3 regions of the Pantoea sp. XAF26B01_ASV70 genome follow, and region 2 is predicted to be linked to each of the others. Evidence: riboswitches for the same ligand, from Rfam matches in the RefSeq annotation. Region 2 holds a riboswitch; each other region holds the start of a gene.
What was found. Region 2 has a riboswitch for thiamine pyrophosphate ahead of thiC (phosphomethylpyrimidine synthase ThiC). Riboswitches for the same ligand answer to the same signal wherever they lie in the genome.

Region 1: it holds a riboswitch for thiamine pyrophosphate, as region 2 does, so the genes downstream of both, thiM (hydroxyethylthiazole kinase) here and thiC (phosphomethylpyrimidine synthase ThiC) in region 2, are expected to answer to the same signal.
Region 3: it holds a riboswitch for thiamine pyrophosphate, as region 2 does, so the genes downstream of both, ACX8ZY_RS19930 (TenA family protein) here and thiC (phosphomethylpyrimidine synthase ThiC) in region 2, are expected to answer to the same signal.

What each region holds. Positions count from the first base shown of each region.
Region 1 covers NZ_CM137251.1:1,532,137-1,538,034, forward strand. Annotated here, with positions in the region: gene ahpF (alkyl hydroperoxide reductase subunit F) at 1-1,505, shown strand, start outside; gene ACX8ZY_RS07230 (AEC family transporter) at 1,568-2,527, opposite strand; gene ACX8ZY_RS07235 (hypothetical protein) at 2,625-2,822, opposite strand; TPP riboswitch at 3,130-3,230, shown strand; gene thiM (hydroxyethylthiazole kinase) at 3,265-4,062, shown strand; gene thiD (bifunctional hydroxymethylpyrimidine kinase/phosphomethylpyrimidine kinase) at 4,049-4,849, shown strand; gene ACX8ZY_RS07250 (GntR family transcriptional regulator) at 4,902-5,588, opposite strand; gene ACX8ZY_RS07255 (mannitol dehydrogenase family protein) at 5,689-5,898, opposite strand, start outside.
Region 2 covers NZ_CM137251.1:3,943,591-3,949,488, forward strand. Annotated here, with positions in the region: gene ACX8ZY_RS18620 (YjaG family protein) at 1-49, opposite strand, end outside; gene nfi (deoxyribonuclease V) at 113-781, opposite strand; gene hemE (uroporphyrinogen decarboxylase) at 784-1,851, opposite strand; gene nudC (NAD(+) diphosphatase) at 1,892-2,662, opposite strand; gene ACX8ZY_RS18640 (Rsd/AlgQ family anti-sigma factor) at 2,752-3,258, shown strand; TPP riboswitch at 3,411-3,511, shown strand; gene thiC (phosphomethylpyrimidine synthase ThiC) at 3,599-5,521, shown strand; gene thiE (thiamine phosphate synthase) at 5,524-5,898, shown strand, end outside.
Region 3 covers NZ_JBTNCJ010000002.1:86,588-92,485, forward strand. Annotated here, with positions in the region: gene ACX8ZY_RS19910 (sensor domain-containing phosphodiesterase) at 1-1,145, shown strand, start outside; gene ACX8ZY_RS19915 (ABC transporter substrate-binding protein) at 1,188-2,123, opposite strand; gene ACX8ZY_RS19920 (ABC transporter permease) at 2,147-2,908, opposite strand; gene ACX8ZY_RS19925 (ABC transporter ATP-binding protein) at 2,905-3,645, opposite strand; gene ACX8ZY_RS19930 (TenA family protein) at 3,642-4,343, opposite strand; TPP riboswitch at 4,412-4,514, opposite strand; gene ACX8ZY_RS19935 (6-phospho-beta-glucosidase) at 4,621-5,898, opposite strand, start outside.

The DNA of each region.
Region 1 (5,898 bases), 1.7 Mb from region 2:
AGTTGATTGCCACGCTGGACGAAGGTGCAAAATCAACCGAGATCCGTGAACTGTTGGTTGATATCGCCGGTTTGTCTGAAAAAGTCAGCTTCCGCGAAGAGAACGATCGTCAGGTGCGTAAGCCCTCATTTCTGATCACCAACCCAGGTTCGAACAGTGGCCCGCGTTTTGCCGGTTCACCTCTGGGTCACGAATTTACCTCACTGGTGCTGGCACTGTTACAGACCGGTGGGCATCCGTCGAAAGAAGCACAAAGCCTGCTGGATCAGATTGCCGCGCTGGACAGCGACTTCCATTTCGAAACCTACTATTCACTCTCATGCCATAACTGCCCTGACGTCGTACAGGCGCTGAACCTGATGGCGGTGATTAACCCGCGCATCAGCCACACCGCTATCGACGGTGGCCTGTTCCAGAACGAGATTCAGGAACGTAACGTGATGGGCGTGCCAGCGGTTTACCTCAATGGTAAAGAGTTTGGTCAGGGTCGCATGAGCCTGGCGGAAATCGTCAGCAAAGTGGATACCAATGCCGACAAACGTGCAGCGGAAGAGCTGAACAAGCGTGACGCCTATGAAGTCCTGATTATCGGCAGCGGCCCGGCGGGCGCAGCGGCAGCCATCTACTCAGCACGTAAAGGTATCCGTACCGGCCTGCTGGGTGAGCGTTTTGGCGGTCAGGTGCTGGACACGGTCGATATCGAAAACTATATCTCCGTACCGAAAACCGAAGGGGCCAAACTGGCCGGTTCACTGCGCGCACATGTGGATGATTACAACGTGGACGTTATTGAAAGCCAGAGCGCGATCAAACTGATCCCGGCAGCGAAGGAGGGCGGAATGCACGCCATCGAAACCGCCTCTGGCGCAGTATTGAAATCACGCAGCATCATCCTGGCGACCGGCGCACGCTGGCGTAACATGGGTGTACCGGGTGAAGAAGAGTATCGCACCAAAGGCGTGACCTACTGCCCACACTGCGATGGCCCGCTGTTTAAAGGCAAACGCACGGCGGTGATCGGCGGCGGTAACTCCGGCGTGGAAGCGGCCATCGATCTGGCCGGTATCGTCGAACACGTTACGCTGCTGGAGTTTGCCGGTGAGATGCGCGCCGATCAGGTGCTGCAGGATAAGCTGCGCAGCCTGAAGAACGTGGATGTGATCCTGAACGCGCAAACCACCGAAGTGAAAGGCGACGGCACCAAAGTTACCGGCCTGCACTATATCGACCGTACGACGCAGACCACTCATGAGCTGCCGCTCTCCGGTATCTTCGTTCAGATCGGTCTGCTGCCGAATACCCCATGGCTGGAAGGTGCGGTTGAGCGCAACAAAATGGGTGAGATCATCATCGATGGTAAATGCGAAACTAGCCTGAAAGGCGTGTTCGCCGCGGGCGACTGCACCACCGTACCGTACAAGCAGATCATCATCGCCAGCGGCGAAGGTGCTAAAGCCTCACTGAGCGCTTTTGACTATCTGATTCGTACCAAATCGGCTGAGTAACTTTTAGTTAGCCAGACAATAGCCCCTCAGCACGCGTGCTGAGGGGCTTTTTTTTTAGCCTGTTAATAGCCCGCCAGCGTCATCAGCATCATCCAGATTGGTGTTGTCACCGCCGCAAACACGGTAGAAAAGAGCATGCTCGCCGCCGCCGGGCCGGTAATGACATTAAACTTCTGCGACATCAGATAGACGTTAACCCCGACTGCCATCGATCCCAGCAGCACCACCACTTTACTCTCCAGCGGCGGCAGATCGGTCAGCCACGCGATAGCCCATACCGTCATCGGTTGCAGCACCAGCTTCAGCAGGCAGATGGTATAGCTCTCTTTTAAGCCATCCCGCACCCGATAGTGCGCCAGGCTCATGCCCAGCGTCACCAGCGACAAGGGTGCGGCCAGTGAGGCCAGCATCTTTAGCGGTTCAGCGGCCAGCAGCGGCAAGGGACGTTGCAGAAAGCTCCAGGCTGTACCGCTGAGAATACCGATGATCAGCGGATTCTTCAGCACGCCGAGCAGGGTGCGCCAGAGTCCTTCCAGCGAGAAGCTGCCCTGTTTTGCCCACTCGACCGAAACGGTCAGTAAGGTCCAGAGGATCAAGCTGTTAAACACCAGCACCAGCGCCACCGGGGGCAGGGCTTCTGGCCCCAGCAGCACCGTGGCCACCGGGATCCCCAGCATGACGTTATTGGAAAAGATGCCGCCCAGCGCAAAAACCGACGCCGCTACGCCATCCAGATTAAACAGCCTTGTTGCCAGCAGTCGTCCCACGATAAACACCAGCAGGCAACTGCCGAAAAAGGCCAGCAACAGGCGCGCATCCACCGGCGGACTTTGCGAGAAGGTGCTCATCACCCGAAACAGCATGCAGGGCAGGGCAACGTTAAACACAAAGCGGTTCATCCCTTCGCTGATGCTGGCGGGCCATTTCCCGAGGCGCGTCAGGCAGTACCCCAGCAGGATCAGGATAAACAGCGGGGCTGACAGGTAAATTTGATGGCTTAAGCTTTCAAACAGCAGTGGCATAGAGAGAGTCTGGTCAGACGATGATTAGTTACCAGACTAACAAATTGCTAACTAACTGTTAACCTGAGCTGTGTCCGGAATGACCGTTGCCGGGACGCTAACCTAACCAGCGGCGCGCCTGCCGATCGCTGATGTCGCGATAATAGACCCGGTGAATAATTTCGCCACAGCCTGTGCAACGGGCGGAGATATAGGTGGAGAGGTACTGTCTGCCATTGGGTGCCACGGCACCCCTGCGTTCAATATTAATATCCTGCCATCGATGGCGGTGTGGAATAAGCGCTAAAAATCGCATCATACATCCTGAATAGTATGAAGTTCCGCTTCAGGAGTTTTCTAACCCCATGAAATAAAGTGTTTTTTACGATGATGCTGCAAGCAGGTTAATTATTATGGGATAACCAGAGTCACTGCGGGAAATATTACCTATCCGGGTAATAAGCGGGGCTACCTATAAAGAGGTATCTCGTTAACCCGCAGCATTAAGCCTTTTTTTGCACCCTCAGGCGTTGATCGGGATCATGTGAATTGTTTCAGCTCTGATTATTTCCCAGGCGGGAGTCGCTTGCTTTCGCTGCGCGGCTTGCCTATGCTGCAAGCCGTAATACGACTCGGGGTGCCGCTTTCCACACGGAAAGGGCTGAGAAAAACCCGCTGACCTGAACTGGATAATGCCAGCGTAGGGAAGTCTGATGCCTGACCGCATTCGCCTTCTTGTTCGCCGGTTGGGAGCTACGATGACACATCAATCTCAACACCTTTCTGCCGCGCACTTCGCGCCCATTCTGCACGCTTTCCGGCGCCAGTCACCGCTGGTGCACTGTATGACCAATGACGTGGTCCAGAACTTCACCGCCAACGTGTTGCTGGCACTCCATGCCTCACCGGCGATGGTGATCGATGCCGCTGAGGCTGCCCAGTTCAGTAGCATGGCCGATGCACTGCTGATTAACGTGGGCACCTTAACCCGCGATCGCCAGCAGGCGATGCAGGCTGCCGTCACCGCGGCTAATCAGGCGGGCACGCCCTGGACACTCGATCCGGTTGCCGTCGGCGCGCTGACGCTGCGCAGTGACTTCTGCCAGCAGTTGTTAAACCAGCAACCGGCGGTGATTCGGGGGAATGCGTCAGAGATTCTGGCGCTGGCACAACAGGCCAGCGGCGGGCGCGGTGTCGACACGCTGCATCAGGCGGATGCAGCACTCGATGCGGCCCAACAGCTCGCGGAAACCTGGAGCACGCTGGTGGTCGTCACCGGTGAAGTGGACTACGCCACCGATGGTCAGCGACTCCTTGCTGTACACGGTGGAAGCCCCTTAATGACACAGGTAGTCGGGACCGGCTGCGCCCTCTCGGCAGTGGTGGCGGGTTTCAGCTCTCTGCCTGGCGATCGGCTGATGAATGTCGCGGCCGCCTGTCAGGTGATGGCGCTGGCGGGTGAAAAGGCAGCGGCGCAGGCTGCCGGCCCCGGCAGCTTTGCCACGGCGTTTATTGATGCACTCTGGACGCTGGAGGGTAATCATGAAGCGTATTAACGCTCTGACGATTGCGGGTACCGATCCCAGCGGCGGCGCAGGGATTCAGGCCGATCTCAAGACCTTCTCCGCTCTGGGAGCCTATGGCACCAGCGTCATCACCGCGCTGGTGGCACAGAACACCTGCGGCGTGCAGTCGGTTTATCGCATTACGCCTGACTTTGTTGCTGCCCAGCTCGATTCGGTGCTCAGTGATGTGCGCATCGACAGCGCAAAAATTGGCATGCTGTCAGAAACAGCTATCGTGGAGCAGGTTGCGGCCCGGCTGAGCAATGCGGCAATCCCGTTTATCGTGCTGGACACGGTCATGGTTGCGAAAAGTGGTGATGCGCTGCTCTCGCCAGACGCCGTAGCCAGTGTTCGGGAGCTGTTATTGCCGCAGGTCTCGCTGATCACGCCTAATCTGCCGGAAGCGGCGGCGTTGCTGGACTGCGCCATTGCGGCAGATGAAAAGGAAATGCGCGAGCAGGGACGGGCATTGCTGGCACTGGGCTGTCAGGCCGTGCTGATGAAGGGCGGTCACCTTGCGGCGGCAGAGAGCCCGGACTGGCTGATCACGCACTCAGCAGAGCAGCGATTCAGTACGCCGCGGGTGAATACCCGTCATACGCACGGCACCGGCTGTACGCTGTCGGCAGCCTTAGCCGCGTTGCGACCACGTCATGCTGACTGGGCAGAGACGATTGGGGAAGCCAAAAACTGGTTACAGCAGGCGTTGCTACAGGCGGATTCGCTGGAGGTCGGGAAGGGTATCGGGCCGGTTCACCATTTTCATCAATGGTGGTAACGACGAAGGCCCGCATCGACCTGGTAATCAGGTGGTACGGGCGGTTTCAGGTTCAGGGTGCTTCAAACCAGGCGCTGTTACGCTCGGCAATCGGGGTGATAGAGAAGATCATCTCCTGCAGATGACGACGCATTGCCGCTTCGGCTGCATCGGCGTCATGACGCTTCAGCGCCGCAAAAATCTCTTCATGCTGCTCAATCAGCTTGTCCGGTGGAGAGACTTCACTCAGCGTCAGAAACCGCACCCGGTCCATGGCCGCTTTGATGTTCTCCACCGTTTCCCAGGCCAGCTTACAGTCAATGCTTTCAGCAATCAGGCGATGAAACTCATCGTCCAGAGTGAGAAAAGCCTGGCTGTCATGCCGTTCAGCGGCCATGCGCTGTAGCTGCAGGTTATGCTCCAGTGCCATCAGAGCCGGATCATCAATCTCCAGTGCCGCACGGCGAACCACCGACACCTCGACTGCCTCCCGGATAAAGCGGCCATCCGCCACCCGCTTAGCGGAGATTTTGCGCACGAAAGTGCCACGCTGCGGCAATACCTGTACCAGTCCGGCTTCGGCCAGCTTGATGAACGCTTCACGCACCGGCTGGCGTGAAACGTTGAAGCGCGCGGACACCTCTTTTTCCGAGAGCAGCGAGCCCGGCTGAATTGCGCAGGTGACGATATCTTTGCGCAGATACCGGTAAATCTGCTGATTTACCGGTTCGCTGGTAGTAATGGTATAGGCGATCGACATGCAGCAATATCCATATTACGGCTGGCCGGGGCCAGCGCGATGGGAAAGTGTCAGTCTAATCAGCGCGCTGCATCTGCGCCAGCGCTTTGTCACCAGGCTGTTATGCCTGGCTCATACACTGTTGCACCGTCGCCCGCGCGCCCTGAGTCGTCAGTTGCTGGTAATACGTCGTCAGTCGGGCCACCAGATCGGCGTTCTGCGCCAGATCGTCGCCAAAGATGTCGCGCAGACCCAATAGTGCACGGACACGCGCTTCGCCTTCTTCGCTACCGGCAACCGTCTCTGCCAGCGTGGCTTTCAGCGGATCGCG
Region 2 (5,898 bases):
GCCAGCTTTCCAGCTTCGCCAGACGCAGATGAACGGGATTTTGTAACATAAAGGTGGCTCTTATTCGTTTCGCTGGCCGCAGTGTAACTGCAAAACCGCAGCACAAACAGTGTTAAAGCGCGTTTTGCCAGCGCTGGAAAGCGGTTCGGTTCGAGGCAACCGCGTCGGCCCAGCGGGTCGGTTCCGGCAGCCGGTAACCACGCGTACAGTTTTCGACCCACTGCAGCGCGGTATCCAGGCTGACACGATGGCCGGTGGCGACAAACAGCGGATTACACCGCAGCTTGCTGCGCCATACCCAGCCTATCTGCTCGCCTTTGTCGATCAGTGGCTGACGACTGCCAGGCTGCGCATCCAGATCGGCAAAACGGCCACACAGGCGACTTTTCGCGACACCAATGGTGGGCACATCGACCAGCAGGCCAAAATGTGACGCGACGCCAAGTCGTCGTGGATGCGAAATACCATGTCCATCCACAAACAGCAGGTCCGGCTTTTGCTCCAGCATCTGCCAGGCGGCCATCAGCGCTGGATATTCACGGAATGAGAGAAAGCCCGGAATATAAGGCATGGTGGTCTCAACGCGTGCGATGCGGTGCTCCACCAGCTTTAAGGAGGGATACTCCAGTATCACCATCGCCGCCCGGGTGATGGTGCCTTCCTGCTCAAATCCAACGTCCGCCCCGCCGATAAAGCGGGGTGGCAGCACATCAAAGTCATCTTCACGCACCACATCAGCGGCGCGTTGTAACTGCTCAGCGCGAAGTGCGGCAATATCCATGATTACTCCTGATGCCAGGGACGTGATAAACGGTGTACCGCCTCAACAAAGACGCCCGCATTTTCCGGTGGCACATCCAGATGAATACCATGCCCCAGATTAAAGACATGCCCGGTGCCCGAGCCAAAGCGCTCCAGGATCCCAGCCACTTCCTGTTCGATACGCTCAGGTGCCGCATAGAGCATAGAAGGATCCATGTTGCCCTGCAGGGCGACTTTGTCGCCCACGCGACGGCGTGCGTCATCAATATCGGTGGTCCAGTCGAGACCCAGCGCGTCACAACCGGTGGCGGCCATCGCTTCCAGCCACTGTCCGCCGCCTTTGGTGAAGAGCGTCACCGGCACGCGGCGACCGTCGTTTTCACGCAGCAGGCCATCGACAATTTTGTGCATGTAATGGAGTGAGAATTCGCGGTAATCACGACCGGTCAGCACGCCGCCCCAGGTATCAAATACCATAACGGACTGCGCACCGGCGCGGATCTGAGCATTGAGATAGAGGATGACGCTGTCGGCCAGCTTATCCAGCATCGCGTGGAGCGTAGCGGGATCGGCATACATCATCTTCTTAATTTTGGTAAACGCCTTGCTGCTCCCGCCTTCCACCATATAGGTGGCCAGCGTCCACGGACTGCCAGAGAAGCCAATCAGCGGCAGGTCGCCGTTCAGGTTCTTACGGATGGTACGGACAGCATTCATCACATAGCCCAGCTCCATTTCGGGATCGGGCACCGGTAAACGCTCAACGTCAGCGCGACAGGTCACAGGGTTTGAGAAACGCGGGCCTTCGCCGGTTTCAAAGTAGAGACCCAGTCCCATCGCATCCGGAATGGTCAGGATGTCACTGAAGAGGATGGCGGCATCCAGCGGATAACGGCGCAGCGGCTGCAGGGTGACTTCACAGGCCAGCTCGGCGTTTTTACACAGCGACATAAAGTCACCCGCCTGGGCGCGTGTCGCTTTGTACTCCGGCAAATAGCGCCCGGCTTGTCGCATCATCCAGACCGGCGTGACATCAACCGGCTGACGTAACAGGGCACGCAAATAACGATCGTTCTTCAGTTCACTCATCTCAACACTCTCTCAATAACAGGCGTGTAGTGTAGCACTTTCACACTTCGGCGCGGCACAGAGCGACGGTATCTTCAATCAGGCGGCGCGCCACGGTGCCTGGCGGTGGCAGCAACGGCAGCTCATCAAAACGGAACCAGGCCGCATCCAGCAGCTCTTTACCATCGTGCTGCAGATCGCCGCTGTCATACTCCGCCATAAAGGCTGTCATCAGCGATTGCGGGAAGGGCCACGGCTGGGAGGTAACGTAACGGACGTTTTTGACGCGGATATTGCTCTCTTCCATCACTTCGCGGGCAACGGCCTGCTCCAGCGTCTCGCCCACCTCCACAAAACCCGCCAGCACGGTGTAGACCTTGTTGCGATGGCGGGCATGATTCGCCAGCAGGATTTCATCACCGCGACGGATAGCCACAATGATGCAGGGTGCGATCTGCGGATAGTAACGCTCGCGACAATGGCTGCAGAGACAGGCAAATTCATGTTTGCTTTGGTGCATTTCATGGCCGCAATAGCCGCACCAGCGATGAGAACGGTAGAATTCCGCCAGTTGCACACCGCGACCCACCAGCTGAAACAGCGCCACATCCTGATCGATCAGCTGTCGTACTGAGAACATATCGGCAGAACGCGGCTCACAAATCAGCCAGACTTTTTCGCCCTGCCACTCACCGATGGTCCGGGCTTTACTACCGGTCAAACCAAATTTTTCGGCGTTTCCGTGGGGTAAATCACCTTGTGGTAACCAAAGTTTCTGTTCATGGCTGACAATCCACCATCCAGCGTCTACGCTTGAGATTTCGCATTGCATTTATTTCGTCATCCTTAGCGTCAACTCGCACGCTGAAGTCCTGATGTTAAGTGTGTAGATAAACAACTATAACTCACATGGAGTTAGATATGCTTAACCAGTTAGACGTCCTGGCTGAACGCGTAGGTGGCAGTAATGAACTGGTCGATTCGTGGCTTGAAGCCCGTCGTCAGCTACTGGTGACCTATTATCACCTGGTCGGACTTAAACCAAACAAAGAGGCGCTGACGCGTCTTGATGAGCAGGCTCTGGACAACTTCTGTCACGGTCTGGTCGATTATCTTTCTGCGGGTCACTTCAGTATCTATGAACGCGTGATCAGTGAAATGAGTGGCGACAGCCCGATGATTGCCGCCGCACAGATCTATCCACCGCTGGAAGCCAATACTGAGCGTCTGATGCAGCTGTATGACGGCCACCTGCAGCAGGCAATCGACGACGAGAACTGCATGACCTTCCAGCAGGCACTCTCCGAAGTGGGTGAAGTGCTGGAAGCACGCTTTACGCTGGAAGATAAGCTGATCCAGCTGGCATGGGATAACCAGCTTGTCCCCCCGCCGGTTGCCAATGACAGCCATATCGCGCGTCCGGCTTAATCATCATCTCCGGCAAAGGGGTTGAGATTATCCCGTAGCCCTTTTATGCTGAACAGGTTCTGAGGAGAGTGCTCCAAAGAACCTTTTTGATTTTTGCTTTGAAATATAAGGTTTTTACATCTGGCTCTGTTATCAGACACCAGCGTAAAAACAGCTTCTTGTCGGAGTGCCCAGTTGGGCTGAGACCGTTAATTCGGGATCCGCGGAACCTGATCAGGTTAGAACCTGCGAAGGGAACAAGAGTAAATATTCTCTGTATGCCAGCATGCTAACGCTGTCTATACGGTTACTCCTTCCGAACTCCGGACAAGCATCGTTCCCCCTTAACAGGATGATTGCTATGTCTGACCAAAAAACAACCCGTCGTGAACAGCGTGCCCAGGCGCAGGAATTTATTGATTCCCTGCAAAGCGGCAGTGCATTTCCCCAGTCCCGCCGCATCTGGATTACCGGCAGCCGCGAGGATATTCGCGTTCCCATGCGTGAAATCGTGCTAAGCCCGACTCACATCGGCGGCAGCAAAGAACAGCCTCTCTATGAGCAGAACGAAGCGGTACCGGTCTATGACACGGCGGGTGCCTATGGCGATCCCGCGGCACAGATCGATGTTCATCGGGGCCTGGAAAAGCTGCGCGCCCGCTGGATTGCTGAACGCGACGACAGCGAACTTCTCGAACAGAACAGCTCGGGTTATACCCAGCAGCGGCTGGCTGACGAGGGGCTGGATCATCTGCGTTTCGATCAACTGCCGACACCGCGCCGTGCCCGCGCAGGCTGCTGCGTCACGCAATTGCACTATGCCCGCCAGGGGATCATCACCCCGGAGATGGAATTTATCGCACTGCGGGAAAACATGGGCCGTGAGCGAATCCGCAGTGAGGTATTGCTGCAACAGCATCCCGGCCACAGTTTTGGCGCGCATCTGCCAGCCAGTATCACGCCCGAGTTTGTGCGTCAGGAGGTCGCTGCCGGACGCGCCATTATCCCTGCCAATATCAATCACCCTGAATCGGAGCCGATGATCATTGGCCGCAACTTTCTGGTTAAGGTCAATGCCAACATCGGTAACTCGGCGGTGACCTCTTCTATTGAGGAAGAGGTGGAAAAACTGGTCTGGTCGACTCGCTGGGGTGCCGATACGGTGATGGATCTCTCTACCGGTCGTTATATTCATGAAACGCGCGAATGGATTTTGCGAAACAGCCCGGTGCCAATCGGTACAGTGCCGATTTATCAGGCGCTGGAAAAAGTGAATGGCGTGGCCGAGGCGCTGAACTGGGAAATATTCCGCGATACGCTGCTTGAGCAGGCGGAACAGGGTGTCGATTACTTCACTATCCACGCTGGCGTGCTGCTGCGTTATGTCCCGATGACGGCGAAACGTCTGACCGGGATTGTATCGCGGGGTGGATCTATCATGGCGAAATGGTGCCTGTCGCATCATCAGGAGAGCTTCCTGTATCAGCACTTCCGGGAGATTTGTGAAATCTGCGCCGCCTATGATGTCTCCCTGTCGCTGGGCGATGGCCTTCGTCCGGGTTCCATTCAGGATGCCAACGATGAGGCGCAGTTTGCCGAACTGCGTACCCTGGGCGAACTGACCCGTATTGCCTGGGAATATGACGTTCAGGTCATGATTGAAGGCCCGGGGCACGTCCCGATGCATATGATCCGCCGCAACATGACCGAACAGCTCGACCTGTGCGATGAAGCCCCCTTCTACACCCTTGGCCCGCTGACCACCGACATCGCGCCCGGCTATGACCATTTCACCTCCGGTATCGGTGCTGCCATGATTGGCTGGTTTGGTTGCGCCATGTTGTGTTACGTCACGCCCAAAGAGCATCTGGGTCTGCCGAACAAAGAGGATGTGAAGCAGGGGTTGATCACCTACAAAATCGCGGCGCATGCCGCCGATCTGGCGAAAGGCCATCCGGGTGCGCAGATCCGTGATAACGCCATGTCCAAAGCGCGCTTTGAGTTCCGCTGGGAAGATCAGTTTAATCTGGCGCTGGATCCCCATACGGCGCGGGCTATGCATGATGAAACCCTGCCGCAGGAGTCGGGCAAAGTGGCCCATTTCTGCTCGATGTGTGGCCCTAAGTTCTGCTCGATGAAAATTTCCCAGGAGGTGCGCGAGTTCGCAGCACGTCAGGATACGCGCGCCGAGCCCGTTGAAGTGGGCATGGCGCAGATGTCAGACCGTTTTCGTCGGCGCGGCGGTGAGCTTTATCATCCCGCCGATGCCATTAAGGAGGAGTAACGATGCCCGCATTTCCCGCTACCGCCCCGCGCCTGGGGCTTTATCCGGTGGTTGATAGCCCCGACTGGATTGAGCGCCTGCTGAAGATGGGCGTTCGTACACTGCAGCTGCGCATCAAAGATCAGCCCGATGAGGTCGCCGAGCCCGCCATCGCTCAGGCGATTGCAATGGGTAAACGCTATGACGCGCGCCTGTTTATCAATGACTACTGGCAGCTGGCGATAAAGCATCAGGCTTATGGCGTGCATCTGGGTCAGGAGGATCTCGATGTCGCCGATCTTGCCCGGATTCATCAGGCAGGATTGCGTCTGGGGCTCTCCACCCATGACGATGCTGAACTGGACCGCGCACTGGCAATCCAGCCCTCTTACATCGCG
Region 3 (5,898 bases), on a different replicon from region 2:
ATGAGCTTTCCCGTGCGGTGGGCATTGCGCCGATGGAGAAACTGCTAAAGCAGATGGCGCAGGATGTCGCTCACCGGCTCAATCTTCCGGAGAATGAAACGCTCTATACTTTCGCTCCAGGCCGTTTTGCCATTGTTCAGCCCTACTCGGGTCGTTATACCGCACATAACATGATCGACCTGTTTAAGGGCATGAAGGCCGATCTGGCGGAAAATATCACGCTCGACCTGGATGTCTTTACCGGTGAAACAGAGTTTGTACCGGGCCAGATGGATGCCAATGAAACGGTGCGACAGGCCGTGAGCGCGCTGCATGAAGCGGTTGATGAGAACATCAGTGCAATGTGTTTTGAAGAGAGTTACGACTCGCGGCGCACCGATGACTTTATGATCATGAACGATCTGGCTCAGGCGCTGAATAAAGACGAAGAGCTTTACCTGGCCTGGCAACCGAAAGTGTGTCTCAAAAGCGGTAAAACGGTCGGGCTGGAGGCGCTTATCCGCTGGAATCATCCTGAACGGGGCGAGCTTTTCCCTTCAGAATTCATTCCGTTAGCAGGTAAAACTAACCTGATTTCCGATCTGACCAACTGGGTTATCGATCACACCATTGAGCAGCTTGCGCGCTGGGATCGCGAATACGATCTGATTCCGGTTTCGATCAACGTCAGCGAACGCGACTTCGCAAAGCCCGATTTTGCCGATCGGCTGGTGGCAAAATTAGCGGCGGCTCAGTTACCCAATTCTATTCTGGGCATTGAGTGCCTGGAGAATGAACTGATCACCAAAACCAATGTGGCGATCAGCGGGCTGGAAGCGCTGAAATCACACGGCTTTGTGATCTCGCTGGATGATTTCGGCACCGGCTACAGCAACATCAGCTATCTGCAGGATATCCCGCTGGATGTGATCAAGATCGACCGATCCCTGATCTCGCGTATGAGTGAAGATGATGCATCAAAAATCATCGTCAGATGCATTATTCAGATGCTGAAAGAGCTCAATTACACCGTGCTGGCCGAGGGCGTTGAGACGGAAGCCACCCTGACGTTGCTGAAAACTTACGGTTGCGATCAAATCCAGGGCTACTTCTTTTCAAAACCGCTGCCAGCCAGCGATATTGAACACTGGCTTTATCAGAAGTGATGCCAGGAAAATGGCCCGCAGCGATCGTTGCGGGCTCTCTTATTACTCACTGCCGGTGGCGTAGCGCTCAACCGGCGTGATGCTTTTAATCAGCTTGTTATCAAACAGAAATTGCTCGTAAGCCTGATAGCGTGCGCGATCCAGTTTTGCCGGATCGGCAGCGAATAGCGGCAGGGCAGCACGCCATGCCTGATGATTCAGCGGCGTGTTCAGCTCCGGATGCGCGCGGGCAAAGGCCTGCCAGCTCTCCTCCGGGTGCGCCTGCAACAGCGCATTACCCTTCTTCAGTGCCCGCAAAAACTTTTTGATTTTCTCCGAGTGTGCCTCATCACGGTTGGCGACGATGATCAGTTCGTCATAGGCCGGAACACCATAATCCTCGACGTTGAAGACTACCGGTTTTTTACCGTGCTGTTTCATCTCCAGCGCTTCGATATTGCGATAGCCGCCGATAACCGCATCCACCTGCCCGGTCATCAGGGCGCTGGTGAGCTGGAAATTGACGTTAACCAGCTTAACCTGATCGGCTTTAACGCCATCATGGTTCAGCATGGTCGCCAGCGTCGCCTGTTCAATGCCACTGACGGAATAGCCGATACGTTTCCCTTTTAAATCGGCTGGTTTTTTTACCGTTTCGTCTAACGTCATCAGCGTATTCAGCGGACTGTTAATCAACGTCCCCACACGCATCAAGGGCAATCCCTGATCGGCGAAGAAATGCAGCTGCGGCTGATAGGTAATCGCTAAGTCCGCCTGCTTTGCTGCCACCAGACGCGGCGGCAGCGCCGGATCGGAAGGCGGCACAATGTTAACCTCCAGCCCTTCTGCCGCAAACGCGCCGGTCTGCTGGGCCACCATAATGGGTGCGTGATCGGGATTGATATACCAGTCGAGCACCAGTGTCAGTTTCTCCATCGCCTGAGCCTGTGTGGCTAAGGTGGCGCTGAACAGCAGGGTAAACAGAGGCATTTTTGTCATGGGTTTTCTCATTGGTATGGTCATTAATGTGTCTCGGGTGCCCAGGTAATCAGGCGGCGTAGCAGGATGTCGAGGGTCAGCCACAGGGCCAGCGTCATCAGCACCAGAATAAACAAGGCGGCGAAACAGAGGTCGCTCTGCATCCGGGCGTTGGCATTCAGCATCACGTAGCCCAGCCCTTCGGCCGAGCCGACCCATTCACCGATGATTGCGCCTATTGGCGCGACGGCTGCCGCCATCCGCAATCCTGAGCCCAGGGCGGGCAGCGCGGCTAACAGCCGGACATGGCGCAGTTGCGCTGCAGGTGATGCGCCCAGCGTGCGGGCCAGATCGAGATAGCCGGGCGTGACGCTACGCAGGCCATCAAAAAAGGCGGAGGTCACCGGGAAGAAGATTACGAGGACGGCCATCGCGACCTTTGCGCCCATGCCGAAACCAAACCAGAGCACCAGCAGCGGCGCCAGGGCAAAAACCGGAATCGCCTGGCTGGTGATCACCAGCGGCATCATCCAGCGCTGCAGCCACGGTGAAAAGGTCATACCCAGCGCCAGCACGCTCCCAAGCAGCACGCCGAGGGCCATGCCGCTGACGATCTCGGTCAGGGTAATCAAAGTGTGATGGCCGAGATAACCTGCGTTTTGCCACAGTGCGATGACGACCGCAGCGGGTGAGGGCAGCAGAAAGGCCGGAACCGAAGTCAGCGTGGCGAGCCACCACAGCGCAATTAGTCCGGCAAACAGCATCACTCCACGGTGAAGACCGGCAAAACCTTTGTGTAATCTCATCCCGCTATCCTGCTCAGCTGCTTCAGCAATGCGGCCTGACTCTGCATTACCTGTATGTCGTCTGCAGCCCGCGGTGGCTGGCCCGCCAGGGGCGGGCAGGTTTCAATTCCCGCAGAACCGATCACCAGCATGTGGTGACTGAGCCGACTGGCTTCAGCGGCGTCATGGGTAATCAGCAGCACGGTGTGTCCGACCAGCACTTCTGCGGCCAGCGTCTGGATCTGAGCGCGGGTGAGTGCATCCAGTGCGGAGAAGGGCTCATCCATCAGCACAACGGGCTGACGGGTGTAGAGGGTGCGGGCCAGCGCGGCGCGCTGACGCATCCCGCCGGAAAGTGTCGCGGGTCGCGCGTTTGCAGAATGGCTAAGACCTACCCGCATCAGCAGATGCTGCGCCCAGTCGCGATCGGCGCTTTCACCTTTCAGGCGACTGGCGAGGCAGACATTTTGTTCAACCGTCAGCCATGGATAGAGCAGATCCTGTTGCCCCATCCAGGCGATGCGTCCGGTCAGTGGCAGGCCGTCGCTGCCGCTGACCTGCCCGGCGGTGGGTGGCGTCAGACCAGCAATAACCCGCATCAGGCTGCTTTTTCCGACGCCGCTGGCACCCAGTAAAGCGGTAAAAGCACCGCCCGCGATCTCCAGATCAAGCTGGCTGAAGAGTGGCTGCTGGCCATAATTCAGGCTGAGCTGGCGAATTGAAATGCCTGGCGGCACCGGACTGCACGGCAGGTTCATGAGCTGATCCGCTGGGCGGCAGCATGGTTGAGACCCATCTGCCAGAAAGCGGCTTCCAGCCGGGTTGCAGTGGTGAAGATCGCCTCCAGCGGGTGAAACCGGTGTTCACCGGCACGCTGCCGGGCCAGGGTTTCAAACAGTGAAAGTGAGGAGCGAACGCCAGCCAGATAGGCTTCGTCGCCGTAATTTTCTATCCATGCCGCGTAAGGATTCCCCTCAAAGCGGGTTGCGGGATCATGCAGTAGTGTCAGGCCAATTTCAGCGTAACCGGCAACGCACGGCATCAGCGCGGTCAGCAGCTCCAGCGCATCCCCGGTGTGACCCACGTCCAGCACGTAGCGGGTGTAGTTGAGCGTTTCCACGGCTTCGGGTTCACTCGCCATAGCCGCCTCGCTGATGCCCCATTGCTGGCAGTAAGCCTGGTGAAGTGGCAGTTCGCTGACGATAGCGTTAAGCGATGCCGTTGCGCTGCGTAAGGCTGCAGGCTCGGAAAGTTTGCTGATCAGCAGGCCCCAGGCACGGGCGAAGTGCAACAGAAACAGATAATCCTGGGTGAGATAGTGGCGGAAGGCGGCGGGTGGCAGGGTGCCCTGACCGAGTTGCCGCACAAAATCGTGCCCGATATAGGCGTGCCATTGACTGCCCGCCTGCTGGCGCAGACGACCATAAAAGCCGGTGTCGAAAAGCGGATGTGACATAGGATCTCCAGTAACAGGGAGATCCGGGCATACGGTCTGGAACAGGGAATGTTGCAGGAGATGACGCAGAAAATCTGCCGACCCGTCCCTTCGCTGGCATGACCCAGATCAGGTTCAAAGGGTTCGGCTTACGCCATCTCAGCCCATTACAGGACACCCCTCGGAGACATTGGTTATACGATAATTACTGCCGGAGTACAACGGCAGTAATAAGCGTTCTGTTCCGGCGTTGCTGTCGCGCCAGTAACAGCATGACGATAGATTTTAAGTGACGTTGTCACTCAAGATCCGCACCATTACTGGCAATGACTTTTTTGTACCACCAGAAGGATTTCTTCCGCGTGCGCGCCAGCGTGCCGTTACCCAGGTCGTCGCGGTCAACATAGACAAATCCGTAGCGCTTGCTCATTTCACCCGTTGAGGCGGCAACCAGATCGATACAGCCCCAGCTGGTGTAACCCATCACTGGCACGCCATCCTCGATCGCGTCGCCCATGGCGCGGATATGTTCGCGCAGATAGCTGATGCGGTAATCATCGTTGATCTCGCCATTTGATTCGATCTCATCGCGCGCGCCCAGGCCATTCTCCACCAGAAACAGCGGCTTCTGATAGCGGTCATACATCATATTCATCGTGATGCGTAAGCCGAGCGGATCGATACCCCAGCCCCACTCACTGCGCGGTACATGCGGATTGGTCAGGGATTTCACCACATTGGCGGCGCTGCTGTTCTGCTCATTCATCTCTGCCGAGGCGCAACGTGAGGCGTAATAGCTGAACGAGACAAAATCGACGCTGTTTTTCAGAATGTCGGCATCGCCGTCAGCGATCTCAAGCGTCACACCTTTTTCACGGAACACGCGCGCGGCGTAGGCCGGATAGGCCCCACGCGCCTGCACATCAATAAAGAACAGGTTTTCGCGATCCTTTTCCAGCGCAGCCCAGACATCTTCCGGCTTGCTCGACCAGGGATAGAAGTTGCCGCCTGCCAGCATGCAGCCGACCTGGTTCATCGGATTTACTTCATGCGCGATGCGCGTTACCAGCGCGCTGGCGACCAGTTCATGATGGGCCGCCTGATACTTTACCTGATCCTTGTTCTCACCGGGTTCGAACACCAGACCGGCGCCGGAAAACGGGCTGTGCAGCAGGATATTAATCTCATTGAAGGTCAGCCAGTATTTCACCAGGCCATCAAACGCCTCAAAGCAGCTGCGGGCATAGCGGGCAAAAAAGTCGACCATTTTGCGATTGCGCCACGAGCCATATTCAGTCACCAGATGCATCGGCACATCAAAGTGACAGAGCGTGACCAGCGGTTCGATATTATATTTCCGGCACTCCTCAAAGACCGCGCGGTAAAAGGCGATGCCTTGCGGATTGGGCGTCAGTTCATCGCCATTGGGATAGAGACGGCTCCACGCAATCGACGTGCGGAACACGCTGAACCCCATCTCCGCCATCAGCGCAATGTCTTCCGGATAGCGGTGATAAAAATCGATGGCTTCATGGCTGGGATAAAATTCATCGTCACGCAGGGTAAAACGCTTTTC